Regions from separate parts of the Rhizobium sp. P1_E6 genome, predicted to be linked through region 1. Evidence: riboswitches for the same ligand, from Rfam matches in the RefSeq annotation. Region 1 holds a riboswitch; each other region holds the start of a gene.
The links. Region 1 has a riboswitch for cobalamin ahead of cobU (bifunctional adenosylcobinamide kinase/adenosylcobinamide-phosphate guanylyltransferase). Riboswitches for the same ligand answer to the same signal wherever they lie in the genome.
Positions count from the first base shown of each region.

Region 2: another riboswitch for cobalamin. It lies ahead of AC1D35_RS17560 (ABC transporter substrate-binding protein); the one in region 1 lies ahead of cobU (bifunctional adenosylcobinamide kinase/adenosylcobinamide-phosphate guanylyltransferase).
Region 3: another riboswitch for cobalamin. It lies ahead of metE (5-methyltetrahydropteroyltriglutamate--homocysteine S-methyltransferase); the one in region 1 lies ahead of cobU (bifunctional adenosylcobinamide kinase/adenosylcobinamide-phosphate guanylyltransferase).

Region 1 covers NZ_JBFUBG010000001.1:198,652-203,193, reverse strand. The annotation lists gene cobN (cobaltochelatase subunit CobN) at 1-896, opposite strand, end outside; gene cobW (cobalamin biosynthesis protein CobW) at 906-1,952, opposite strand; gene cobU (bifunctional adenosylcobinamide kinase/adenosylcobinamide-phosphate guanylyltransferase) at 1,957-2,466, opposite strand; cobalamin riboswitch at 2,922-3,070, opposite strand; gene AC1D35_RS00955 (chloride channel protein) at 3,278-4,542, shown strand, end outside.
Region 2 covers NZ_JBFUBG010000033.1:10,498-15,039, reverse strand. The annotation lists gene AC1D35_RS17570 (ABC transporter ATP-binding protein) at 1-32, opposite strand, end outside; gene AC1D35_RS17565 (iron ABC transporter permease) at 29-1,069, opposite strand; gene AC1D35_RS17560 (ABC transporter substrate-binding protein) at 1,066-2,097, opposite strand; cobalamin riboswitch at 2,278-2,560, opposite strand; gene AC1D35_RS17555 (metallochaperone AztD) at 2,616-3,848, opposite strand; gene AC1D35_RS17550 (arylsulfatase) at 4,091-4,542, opposite strand, start outside.
Region 3 covers NZ_JBFUBG010000036.1:26,680-31,221, reverse strand. The annotation lists gene AC1D35_RS18460 (heavy metal translocating P-type ATPase) at 53-2,347, shown strand; cobalamin riboswitch at 2,388-2,593, shown strand; gene metE (5-methyltetrahydropteroyltriglutamate--homocysteine S-methyltransferase) at 2,701-4,542, shown strand, end outside.

The sequences.
Region 1 (4,542 bases):
CCTTTGGAGATGGGATCCTTGAGGCTGTAGGCGAAGACCGGCAGCGGGCGCAGGCCCTGTGCCTGCAAGGCTTCGATGAGTGCTTCGACAGGGCGGGTTTCGCCGCTTTGAACGAGGGCGCGGTAGAATGCGATGGCGACAGTCGGCACCGACCGTCCCTTCTCCCCATCGGGGAGAAGGTGGCCCGAAGGGTCGGATGAGGGGGCCACCCCACAAACCTCGCCATCGTACTCCCGCTGCTCGCTTCCTCCGTCGCTCGCCTCCCTCATCTGCCCCGTCGGGCATCTTTTCCCCGCTGGGGAGAAGGCAGAACCTGCTACCGCCTTCCACTCCTCAATCCCGACAAGCCCCCGCCCCGGCCACCAGATCCCCGCCTTCATCAGCGGCGCAGCCGGCGCCGGCTTCTCCGCCCCAGACAGCATCGCCGCCGCATAGGCCAGAAAGCCTCGCGCATTGGCATCACCACCCTCGATCAGATACCCCCAGAGCGCATTGAGATCATCGAGCGCCACATTCGAAAACGGCGTCAGCCCCGCATCCGGCCGCGCATCCCCCGGCAGCACCGCAATCAGCGCCCCGTTGCGGGCGGCAACCGCATGCAACGCCTCCAGCGCATAATGGAAATAGCTCGCCCCACCCAGCGCCCGCACGATGATCAGCTTCGCATGCCGCGCCGTGCGCTCGATATAGGTATCGACCGACATCGGATGCTTCAGGCTCATCAGGCTCGCAAGCCTCAGCGAATGCCCCGTCGCTCCGCCGCCATGAGCCGCGGCGATTGCCGCAAGCTCGGTGTCGGCGGCAGAGAGGAACAGGATATCGCCCGGCGACTGGCCGAGGTCGATGGCCTCGTCCCCGTCGCTGATCGTTCCCTGTTGAGCCAGAAGCAGATGCATCGAAACTCCTTAGACCAGCGCCACGATCGCCTTGCGCACCGCGTCCTGATCCATCTCGTGCAGGCCGATGACGACGAGGCGCGTGCTGCGTGCTTCGCCCGGCGCCCAGGCGCGGTCGAAATACTGGTCGATGCGGGCACCCACGGCCTGCAGCTGCAAGCGCATCGGCTTGCCGGAGACATCGATGAAGCCCTTGAGGCGCAGCACGTCATGCTCGGCGATAATGCGCTTCAGCTTCTCGACGAAACCTGATGTATCGGCGATAGCGCCGAGCTCGACGACGAAACTGTCGAATTCGTCGTGATCGTGCGGCGTACCGTCCTCATGCTCCAGCTCGTGATGGGACTTGCGGTTGACGATATCGTCTTCCGTGCCGATGCCGAGGCCGAGCAGCACGCTTGCCGGCACGTCGCCATTTTTCGCTTCGATCATCACAGGCTTGCGGGCGATGCGCGAGGCGACTTCTCTTTTCACACGGCTAAGGCCGTCAGCGTCGATCAGATCGGTCTTGTTGAGCACGATGAGGTCGGCGCAGGTCAGCTGATCCTCGAAGAGCTCCTCGATCGGGCTTTCATGATCGAGCGATTCATCCTCGACGCGGCGTGCATCGACGGCATCATGGTCATCGGCAAACCGCCCGGCGGCGACGGCCGCGCTATCGACCACGGTGATGACGCCGTCAACGGTGACTTCGCTGCGAATATCCGGCCAGTTGAAAGCGGCTACCAGCGGCTGCGGCAAAGCAAGACCCGAGGTTTCGATGACGATATGATCAGGGCGCTGCTCGCGCTCCAGAAGCTTCGTCATGGTCGGAATGAAATCGTCGGCCACCGTGCAGCAGATGCAGCCATTGGTGAGTTCAATGATATCGTCCTCGGTGCAGTTCTCCGCCCCGCAGCCCTTCAGCACATCACCATCGACGCCGAGATCGCCGAACTCGTTGATGATGAGCGCAATCTTCTTGCCGCCGGCATTGGTGAGCAGGTTGCGGATCATGGTCGTCTTGCCGGCGCCGAGGAAGCCGGTGATTACGGTTGCGGGGATTTTCTGCTGCATGGAACTAACCCTTCATTTTCAGCGGCAGTCCTGCCGCGATAAAATAGACATCCGCGGCTTCTGCCGCGATCATTTGGTGCAGCCGGCCGGCATGGTCGCGGAACTCCCGCGCCATGCGATTCTCGGGCACGATACCGAGACCGACTTCATTGGAAACGATGACGAGCCGCGCCTTTGCCGTAGGAAGCCAGGTGGCAAGGGCGGCGGACTGGGCGGCGATATCGCGCTCGTCCATCATCAGGTTGGTGAGCCACAGTGTCAGGCAGTCGACGAGAACAGCCCTGCCCTCGCCGTCGATGGCGGCAAGGCGTTCGGTCAGATCCAGCGGCTCCTCATGCGTGGTCCAGGAAGGGCCGCGGTCGGCCTTGTGCTGGTCGATGCGCGCCCGCATTTCGTCGTCCCAGGCGCGGCCGGTGGCGATGTAGTGGCGGTCGAGGCCGCTGGCTGTCACGAGGTTTTCGGCAAAGCGGGATTTGCCGGAGCGGGCACCGCCGAGGATGAAGGTGGCGGTCATGCTCGGACGACCCTCGCAGAAAGCGCCGAACACAAGCAAAGCGTCAAATGACAGGAGTACCCTGCGGCCCCCTCATCCGACCCTTCGGGCCACCTTCTCCCCGCGGGGGAGAAGGGGAAACCCCACCGCACCACCAGAGGCAGCGCTGAATCATATCCTTCAGCCAAGACAACCTCCGTGCTGGCAGCGGGTGAATACCCAGAATGGGCATTATGCCCGGCACGGATGGCAGGTCTCCTGGCTCGCAGTTGTCGGCGGCGACCGGGGCGACCGTTTACGGTCGCCCCTGATCGTGCCAGCGGATCTGCCTCGCCTTCCCGGCTGCATCTCGTGAAAAGGCGGACGATTCGTAGAATTGGAGGCGTCCTGCCCCGGCTGATCACGATGCATTTCCAGTGGCTTTTCCGGCACCTGTCCCGCCTTGCCCGCCTGCACCACGCAGGCTGCCGACGCAGCAGTCGAAATGCCGGATGGAAGACCCTGACTGCTCTACAGTCGCGGGGTCGGCTGTGATGAAAGCGCCCGGTTTGGGTCCGCCCCGTCACATTCCCTTTTCATCCGGAAGGCGTAACGCCGATCCGGAACCATCCATTATGTCTATTCATGGTTAGGCCCCCGCCCCCGCCATGTCAATTGGCGCACTGGGTGCATACGGCCCTCATCTCGACTTAGACTACAGATATTATCGTCTTTAATCAAAGGCTTACGTCACAAAAACTTTACGGCCCGGCCGGTATTTCGCCGCAATTGCCGCTCATGCGGATGGCGGCCCCGCCCTTGACCTGCACTCCTGCTGCCTAGTTTCCCCATGATGCTCTCCCGAATGGATATCCGCCGCCTCGGCCCTCTTGGCACAGTCCTCGATCCGGGACGCATGCGCGCGCTCGTCCGACATAGCGAAATGGGCATGGTCTTTGCCGGCGCGCTCGTCGGTATCGCCTCGGGGCTTGCGGTCACCGCCATGAGCTACGTCTCGGAGGAGATGCACAGGCTGATCTTCGGCATCGACGGCACGACGAGGCTCAGCGCCTCGCAGATCGACAACAAGTTCCTGCTGATGGCCGCCCCGGTTGCCGGCGGCATGCTGCTCGGCCTGCTCATCTTCATTCTCGCCAGATGGCGCAAGAAGCCGATGGTCGACCCGATCGAGGCGAATGCGCTGCATGGCGGCCGCCTGTCGCTGACGGACAGCATCCTCGTCGCCATCCAGAATCTTGTCTCCAATGGTTTCGGCGCATCTGTGGGGCTGGAAGCGGGCTATACGCAGCTTGCCGCCGGCATCGCCTCGAAATTCGGGCTGAAGCTGCAGTTGCGCCGCTCCGACATGCGCGTCCTCGTCGGCTGCGGTGCGGCGGGCGCTATCGCTGCCGCCTTCAACGCGCCGCTGACGGGCGCCTTCTATGCCTTCGAGCTCATCATCGGCACCTACACGATCGTCTCTCTGACGCCTGTCGTCGTCGCCGCTCTTGTCGCTACGCTGGTCGCCCGTCTGCTCTCCGGCAGCGATTTCATCATCGATGTCGGCAGCTTCGGCGCGGTCGCCCCGGCCGATTACGTTCCGGCGCTGCTGCTTGGCGCGGTCTGCGCCGGCGTCGGCATCCTCATCATGCAGGGCGTATCCTTCGTCGAGGAGCTGGCGCGCAAAAGCTCCATCGCACTGCCCTTCCGCCCGGCGCTCGGCGGCATCGTCGTCGGCCTCCTGGCGCTGGTCTCGCCGCAGGTGCTGGCCGCCGGCCACGGCGCGCTGCATCTGAACCTCGCCCATGAGATCACCATCCCGGCACTCATCGGCCTGTTTCTGCTGAAATCGGTGGCCTCAGCCGTCTCGATCGGCTCCGGTTTCAGGGGCGGCCTGTTCTTCGCCTCGCTTTTCATGGGTGCGCTGCTTGGCAAGCTCTTCGCCTACTCGGCTCCTTATTTCGCCGATGCAAGCCTGACGCCGGTTATCTATGCCGTCGTCGGCATGAGTTCGCTGGCCGTCGCCGTCATCGGCGGGCCGTTGACCATGACCTTCCTGGCGCTGGAGATCACCGGCGACTTTCCGATCACCGCTTTGGTGCTCGCCGCCGTCATCAC
Region 2 (4,542 bases), on a different contig from region 1:
GCATAGGTGACCTTGTCGACTGATATGCTCATGCGCTTCTCCGCACGCGATAAAGGATGATGGCGAAGGCCGGGGCGCCGAAGAGCGCGGTGACGACGCCGATCGGCAGGATCTGCTGCGGAATGATGATGCGCGAGACGATGTCGGCGCCGACCATGAAGATCGCCCCGCCAAGCGCTGTCGCCGGCAGCAGGCGGCCATGGGCTGGGCCGACCAGGAAGCGGGCGGCATGGGGAATGACGAGGCCGACGAAGCCGATGGAGCCGACCATGCTGACGACGCTTGCGGTCATCGTAGCCGTGACGGCGAGCAGGGTGAACTGCACCCGGCGCACGGCGATGCCGAGGGAAGCTGCGGCATCCGTGCCGAAGGCGAAGGCATCCAGCGCACGCACATGGGCAAGGCAGATGACGAAGCCTGTCAGTGCGACCGGCAGGGAGAGATAGACATCCGGCCAGCGCACGCCGCTCAGCGACCCCAACAGCCAGAAGAGCACGCCGCGGGCCTGTTCTGCATTGGCCGACGTGGTGACGATATAGGAGGTCAGCGCATTGAAGAGCTGCGAGCCCGCCACGCCGCAGAGAATGATGCGCTCGCTGGTGCCGCCCACACCGGCTGCCAGAATGCCGACCAGCAGGAAGGCAATGACGGCGCCGATGAAGGCGCCGGCGGAGAGGCTGAGCACGCCATAGCCGAAGCCTGATATCATGACGCAGACGGCCCCGGTAGAGGCGCCGGCCGAAATGCCGAGCACATAGGGTTCGGCGAGCGGATTGCGCAGCAGCGCCTGCAACACCGTGCCGCAGAGCGCCAGCGACGCACCGGCACTGGCCGCCACCAGCGCGCGGCTGAGGCGGTAATCCCAGACGATGCCCTGATGAATGCGGCTGAGTTCGAATGCCGTGCCGAACAGGCGGTTGGACACCGCCTTTGCCGTGGTGGCGAGAGGAATGGCGATCTCGCCTATAGACACGGCAAGGCTCACCACCAGCCCGAGCAGGACGAAGGCGGCGATGGTGAGCGCGGCGAGCGCCCACCATTTCCTCTGTCGCAAGGCAGCCTGGCTCACTGCGTCAGACCGAAGGACTTGATGCCCTTTGCGAGCGTTTCGATACCGTCGATCGTGCGGATCGTCGGGTTCATCGACTGCGCGTCCATCATGATGAAGCGCTTGTTTTTCACCGCATCGAGTTCACTGGTGACCGGATCATTCTCCAGGAAATCCACCTTCACCTTGGGATCGTCGGCGGCATAGCGACGGCGGTCCATGGTGGCTATGACGATGACAGCGGGATTGGCCTGCGCAATGGTTTCCCAACCGACGAGGGGCCATTCCTCTTCCGTGCTGACGACGTTTTTCGCGCCGAGCGTCTTCAGGATATAGGCCGGTGCGCTGTTCTTGCCGGCGATGAAGGCATCACCCTTGACCTCCTTACTGGAGAACCAGAAGACGACGGGCAGGTTCTTTGCGGCAGCGCCGGCAACGGATGCGGCGGCATCGGCCTCGCGCTTTTTCAGGTCGGCGATCAGCCTGTCGCCGCGGTCCTTGATGTCGAAGATTTCAGAGAGTTCGGTGATTTCCTGATAGATCAGGTCCATCGTGAACAACTCCTTGCGCACGCCATCACCGCCATCGGCGTTGATCTTGGCGACGCAATCGGCAGGCGCGACATAGGTGTTGATGCCGAGATCTTTGAACTGCTCGCGCTTGCCGACGGACCCCTGCGTACCGACATGCCATTCGAATTCGGCAGCCACCAGATCGGGCTCGACACCGACGACGGATTCGAAGCTCGGGTCATTGTCAGCCAGTCGTTTGATCCTGCTGTTGGCGTCGGCATATTGCGGCAGGACCGGGCCGACCCAGACGGCCGTGCCGGCGATCTTGTCGGCAAGGCCGAGCGAGAAGAGCACTTCGGTCATGCCTTGGCCGATCGAAACGATCTTGGCCGGTGCCTTGTCGAACGTGACCGGCTGGCCGCAATTGGTAAGGGTGAGGGGGTATCGGGTGGCGGCGAAGGCGGGGGCTGCGAGGCCGGCCAGGCAAAAGCCGGCGAGCCCGAGCGCAAGGGAAAAGCCTGGAAGTAACTGGCGCATTGGAAACTCTCGATCGGAAGGAAAAGGGCTAGCGGACGCCGGCGCGCGCAGATGCGTGAGCCAAGCGTGGAGGGAGAGGGCTAGCGGCGGGTGGTCCAATCGGGACGGATCGCATGCGGCAAGCGGCAGGGATTAAGGTCAATCATGTCTGCTCCTTGTCCGGGCATCCCCGCCCGGCTGATTGGATCGTGATTGACGGCAGGTCTCCTGGCTCACGGATGTCAGTCGGTCATCTGCCTTCCCGCGCTTTCGCACAGTGGCATGGCCCTGAGGCCTTGGAGTGACCGGCTCGCTTGTCATGTCCTGATATGAATGGCGCACCATACATTCCGGGATATAACCAGCAATCCGCTTACAGTTGCGGGGGCAGCCACGGTCTTGGTCCCTTTTGGGTCGTCCGCACCGTGTTCCCTATTAATCCCCTCGAAGCTCTCCTCGGGGAACCGTCGTCCTGATCTATGACGCCGCCGTGGGCGACGTCAAGCACCGGATGCAAAGTGTCCCGGGTCCGGAGCCGCTCAGTGGCTGGCGCCCGAGCCGCCGGCGGCGACGAGCGCGAAGGGTTGGCCGTCGACGGGGATCGTGCGCGTTTCCTTCAGCGTTTCGCTACTGACGAGGCGGATCAGGCTGTGGCGAGGATCGGTGATGGCGATATTATCGCCGGCCACGGCCAGCCGCGGCCGCGGATCGCGCCAATGCCCATCCTTGCTGTAGGGCTCCGTGACGGTTTCCGATCTGACGATCTCGCCCTTCACCGTATCGAGCAGGTGCAGCTTGCCGTCCTCGGTGAGGATATAGGCATTCTGGAACCGTGCCGGATCGAGCACGAAATCGACGCGGCGGGTCGGAAGGTCTATGACGCGGTAGGGTGTTTCGGTGCTGTCGGGATCGATCAGCACCACCTTGTCCTCCCCGTAATTGCCGAGGAAGAACTGCATGGAGCGCCCGCCGAGCAGGGTCGAGACCTTGCCTTGCGGCAGCGACGCGCCATAGCCGAGCATCTCCAGTTTGGGGCCTTTCGTGCCGCCGGGGCGGGCGACGAGCACGCCTTCCTCGCAACCGAAGGCGACGAGGCGGGCGGAGGTCGCCTCGCCATGCAGGCCGGTGCAGGGCGCGACATCGCCCACCTGTTGTCCGTCACGGTCGAGCACGCGCAGGCCAAGGCGCGGCGGCAACTCGCCTTCCTTGACCGGCGCCTGCATGTTCGGCACTGAAACCAGCAGGTGATTGCCCATCGGCACCGCGACGCCGTGATGGGCGGCGATGGTGTTGAAAGCCTTCGGCTCCGGCTTTGCCTGCAGCAGACTACTTTCCCTCAGGAGATCGAAGCGGTCGGTGCGGTCGTAGAAGATCGCCACGTCATCGCCATGCGTCACGACATGGCCGGGCTTCTCGCCCTTTATCGTCGCGCCGATCAGCTTCGGCGGCGTCACTTCGAGATCGCGATGCTCCCCATGATCGGAAAGGACAATGCCGGTATCGATGACATGAACGATATTCTCATCGCCCTGGACCGCAAAGACCGTGCGCCCGGTGTCGCTCAGCGACAGGGCGGCATAGCCCTTGAGATCGAAGCGACCGATCTGTCTGCCGCTCGCAAGATCGATGGCGCGGACGACCGGCAGGCTGTGATCAGCCACGAAAAGCCGCCAGCTTTCCTGCTGTTCCTCCTCTGCGCGGGAAGCCGATGGCAGGGCGGCGGAGGTGAGCGCGGTGGCGACTGCGAAGACAGCGAAAAGGCGCCGGGACATGAAATCTCCTTTAATGTAATAACATTACATCTTCGTTGTTATAAAGTTACATTTGCCTTGTCCAGTCCTGGCTGTCGGATTTTTGGGAAATTAGGGCGCTGGCCTCGTTTGATGTTTGGCCGGCTTTCATCGTGACCGGATCGCAACGTCAAGCACGGGCAGTGAGAACTGTTGCCGGTGGAGGGGAACGTCGGCTGCAGCAGGCGGCGCGACGGCCGCCTCGCTGCGGTGATGTTTTGCAATCAGTTCTTCGGCGCCGACAGTTTCTGCATGACCTCGTCGAGATTGAAGCTCGCGGGCTTCTGACGGACGGGGAATTCCGCGAAGCTTTGCAGCCATTTCCCGACGATCGCCTGCGAGGGAACGATGACGAAGGCGCGGTCGAAGAACCATTTTTCGTATTCGATGGATTCGTCGCCGCGTTCGAACGGGTCGGCCCGGAGATTGAAGAGGAGCGGGGCCCTGAGTTCGGTGAATGGCTGGCGCCAGACGCCGATGCCCGTGTGATCCTGCGACTTGAAGACGACCTTCCAGTTCAGCACGCGGACGGCGACCAATTCGCCATCGTCGTTCCAGTAGAGGAAATCGCGGCGCGGCGTCTCGTTTACGCTTCCAGACAGGAAGGGCATGAGATTGTAGCCGTCGAGATGCACCTTGAACGTCTTGGTGCCGGCGGTATAGCCGGTCAGGCATT
Region 3 (4,542 bases), on a different contig from region 1:
TAGTCGCTAGAGGATGTAGGAAGGAAGCTGCCTACAAGCAAGGATTTAGATCATGAGTGAAGCAGCACAGGCACGGTACCGGGTTGGCGGCATGGATTGCGCCGCTTGCGCGACGAAAATCGACACGGCCGTCAGGCGCATGGACGGGGTCGAAGATGTCGCCGTCTCGGTGACGGCAGGTACGATGACCGTGCGTCATGACGGAAGCAGCGACCTGAAGGCGATCGAGAAGAAGGTAACCGGCCTCGGTTATTCCGTTGCTCCGCTCAAGGGCAAGGCGCCCGTTCAGGAACCGAAGGGTAGTCATGATCACGCACATCATGATCACGATCATGACCATGCGCATAAGCATGAGCATCATGACCATTCCCATGAAGGCCATGATCGCGATCATGATCATGCTGGTCATGACCATTCCGATCACGGGCATTCGCATGGCGCGGAGGAAGTCGAAGGGCTGCATGGCCATGATCATGGACCGATGACGGGTCCGTGGTGGCAGAGCAAGAAGGGTCGGCTGACGATCTTTTCCGGCGTGGCACTGGTGGCAGCCTATGTGGTGGGCCATCTGGTGCCATCGATTGCTTCCTATGCCTTCATCATTGCCATGCTGGTCGGGCTGGTTCCGATCGCCAAGCGCGCCATCATGGCGGCGCTTGCCGGCATTCCCTTTTCGATTGAAATGCTGATGACAATCGCCGCCGTCGGCGCAGTCATCATCAATGCCGGCGAAGAAGCGGCGACGGTGGTCTTCCTGTTCCTTGTCGGTGAGCTGCTGGAAGGCGTTGCGGCCGGCAAGGCGCGCGCCAGCATCCAGTCGCTGACAACACTGGTGCCGAAGATTGCGCTGCTTGAAACGGGTGGCGAGGTGAAGGAAGTGCCGGCGGAAACACTCGCTGTGGGCTCCGTCATTCTCGTACGGCCGGGCGATCGGATTTCCGCCGACGGTACGATCCTGTCTGGTGAAAGCGCTATCGACGAAGCGCCGGTGACCGGCGAAAGCACGCCGGTGCGCAAGGGAACGGGCGAGACTGTCTTCGCCGGTACGGTCAATGGCGATGCCGCGCTGCGCATTCGTGTAACGGCCGCTGCTGAGGACAATACGATTGCCCGTGTCGTCAAGCTTGTGGAAGAAGCCCAGGAATCCAAGGCGCCGACAGAACGCTTCATCGACCGCTTCTCGCGTTATTATACACCGGGCGTTGTTGTCGTGGCGGCGCTTGTCGCGGCCTTGCCGCCGCTTCTGATGGGTGCGGCGTGGGGCGAGTGGATCTACAAGGGTCTTGCGATCCTGCTGATCGGCTGCCCCTGCGCGCTGGTCATTTCGACGCCGGCGGCGATTGCGGCCTCGCTTTCGGCGGGTGCGCGTCGCGGGTTGCTGATGAAGGGCGGAGCGGTTCTGGAGTCGCTTGGCAAGGTGACGGCCGTTGCCTTCGACAAGACGGGTACGCTCACCGCGGGTAAGCCGCAGGTGACCGATATCATTGCCTATGGACGTCCCGAGGCGCAGGTGCTGTCACGCGCCGCGGTACTGGAGCAGGGCTCCAGCCATCCGCTGGCGCTGGCGATCCTCAACCGGGCGAAGGCCGATGGTGTGCCGATGCCGCCGGCTTTCGAACTTGAGGCGCTGCCGGGCAAGGGTGTGACGGGTAAGGTGGGCGGCGAGACGCTCGATCTCCTGTCGCCACCGGCTGCGCGAGAGCGTGGTGCTCTGAGTGCGGAGCAGGATGAGCAGGTCGCCGTCCTGAACGGCGCGGGCAAAAGTGTTTCGGTGCTGCTGATCGATGGAGTCGCTGCCGGCCTCATCGCCATGCGCGACGAGCCGCGTGAGGACGCAAAGAGCGGCCTTGCGACGCTGAAGGCGGCAGGCGTGCGTGCCATTATGCTGACCGGCGACAACAAGCGCACGGCCGCTGCCGTTGCTGGTGATCTCGGCATCGACTGGCGCGGCGAGTTGCTGCCGCAGGACAAGCAGCGGATCGTCGGCGAATTGAAGAAGGAAGGGCTGTTCGTCGCCAAGGTCGGTGACGGCATCAACGATGCGCCGGCGCTTGCCGCTGCCGATGTCGGCATCGCCATGGGCGGCGGCACCGATGTGGCGCTGGAAACCGCGGATGCGGCCGTGCTGCACGGACGTGTCGGCGACGTTGCGCGCATGATTGACCTTTCGAAGCGGACGATGCGTAATATCTTCCAGAACATCACCATCGCGCTGGGGCTGAAAGCGGTGTTCCTTGTCACCACCATCGTCGGTATTACCGGCCTGTGGCCGGCGATCCTCGCCGATACCGGCGCGACCGTGCTGGTGACGATGAATGCGCTTCGCCTTCTTCGTATAAAGATATAAAGATTTCTTTATGTGATCTTGACGTTGCGATGCGGTGGGTGCATGCTTGCCGCATCGTTGGTTCTTGGGATCAGACAATCCCAAGCTAAGAGGGAATTCGGTGCGGCGATCGCCAAGACCGAAGCTGCCCCCGCAACTGTAAGCGGATAGACACCGTCCTTCGACGTCACTGGGAAGACGCCTGGGAAGACTGGATGGTGTCGATGACCCGCAAGCCAGGAGACCTGCCGCGATAGATAACGTCCACGGGCGGGGTGTCCCGGTGTGCCGCTTTGCGCGAGACGGCACTCCTGTGTCCGCATCTCGTCGATGCGTTGCGCCTCAGCCTTGCCCATAACCTTCGGGGTAAGGAAATGACCATCAAGACTGCCAATCTCGGCTTTCCCAGGATCGGAAAGCATCGCGAACTCAAATTCGCACTGGAAAACTATTGGGCCGGAAAATCCGATGGCGKCGCGCTTCTCGATGTTGCGAAGCGGTTGCGGGCCGAAAACTGGGCCTTGCAGAAAGAGAAGGGGATCGACGTCATTCCCTCGAACGATTTCTCGCTTTACGACCATGTGCTCGACACGGCCGTCATGGTCGGCGCCATTCCTTCGACCTATGGCTGGAAGGGCGGCCCTGTTGCGCTCGATACCTATTTCGCCATGGCGCGCGGCTCGACCGGCGATGCGGCGCATGCCGATTGCGGCCATCAGCACCATCACGGACATGGCGTGCCGGCGCTGGAAATGACGAAGTGGTTCGACACGAACTATCACTACATGGTGCCGGAACTCGGTCCCGATCAGTCCTTTGCGCTGACGGCAAACAAGCCGCTCGATGCCTTCATCGAAGCCAAGACCCTTGGCATACACACCCGGCCGGTCATCCTCGGTCCGGTCACCTTCCTGAAACTCGCCAAGGGAACCGATGACGGTTTTGCGCCGATCAGCCTGCTGGAGCGCCTGTTGCCGGTCTATGCGAGGGTGCTGGCGGAGCTGAGTGCTGCCGGTGCCGACTGGGTGCAGATCGACGAACCGTGCCTGGTGCTGGATCTAACGGGAGAAGAGCAGGCGGCGCTGAAACATGCCTATCGCGCGCTGCATGAGCTGGTGCCGAACCTGAAGATCATGCTTGCCACTTATTTCGGCGACATAGGTGACAACCTGCCGACGGTGCTTGCGCTTCCGGTCGCGGGCCTGCATGTCGATCTCGTTCGTGCTCCGCGGCAGATCGAAGCCCTTCTCGATGCGCCCGGCGACCTGACGCTGTCGCTTGGCGTCATCGACGGGCGCAATATCTGGAAGGCGGATCTGGCTGCGATCCTGAAAAGGATCGAGCCGCTGATCCAGCATTTCGGTGCTGACCGGCTGCAGATCGCGCCGTCATGCTCCCTGCTACATGTGCCGATCGATCTGGAGTTGGAAACCGGACTGGACGACGAGCTGAGGTCATGGCTCGCTTTCGCGACCCAGAAGCTGGACGAACTTGTAGCGTTAGGCGACCCCGGCACGGCTTCAGAGGTGATCGCGGCCGCGTCGCGAGCCGTTGGCTTGCGTGCTGCATCAGTGCGCGTGCATGACATGAAGGTCAGGCAGCGGGTTGCCGCAATCGACGAGGCGATGAAGACACGCAGCAGTGACTTTGCGGAGCGCACCGGCCTGCAGGATCGAAAGCTTCGGCTGCCGCTTTTCCCGACGACGACGATTGGCTCCTTTCCGCAGACGGCTGATGTGCGCAAATCTCGCTCTGCTTTCACAAAGGGGGCGATCAGCGAGGCGGATTATGATGCCTTCCTGAAGAAGGAGACCGAAGCGGCGATCCGCTGGCAGGAGGAAATCGGCCTCGATGTGCTCGTCCATGGCGAATTCGAGCGCAACGACATGGTGCAGTATTTCGGCGAGCAGCTTTCCGGCTTCGCCTTCACGCAGCATGCCTGGGTGCAGAGCTATGGTTCCCGTTATGTCCGTCCACCGATCATCTTCGGCGACGTTTCCCGTCCCGTACCGATGACGGTCGAATGGTGGCGCTATGCGCAGTCGCTGACGGAGAAGCCGGTGAAGGGCATGCTGACGGGGCCGGTGACGATCCTCAACTGGTCCTTCGTTCGCGACGATCTCTCCCGCGCCGATGTCAGCCGGCAGATCGCGCTGGCGATCCGCGACGAGGTGTTTGATCTCGAACAGGCGGGTGCGGCGATGATCCAGATCGAC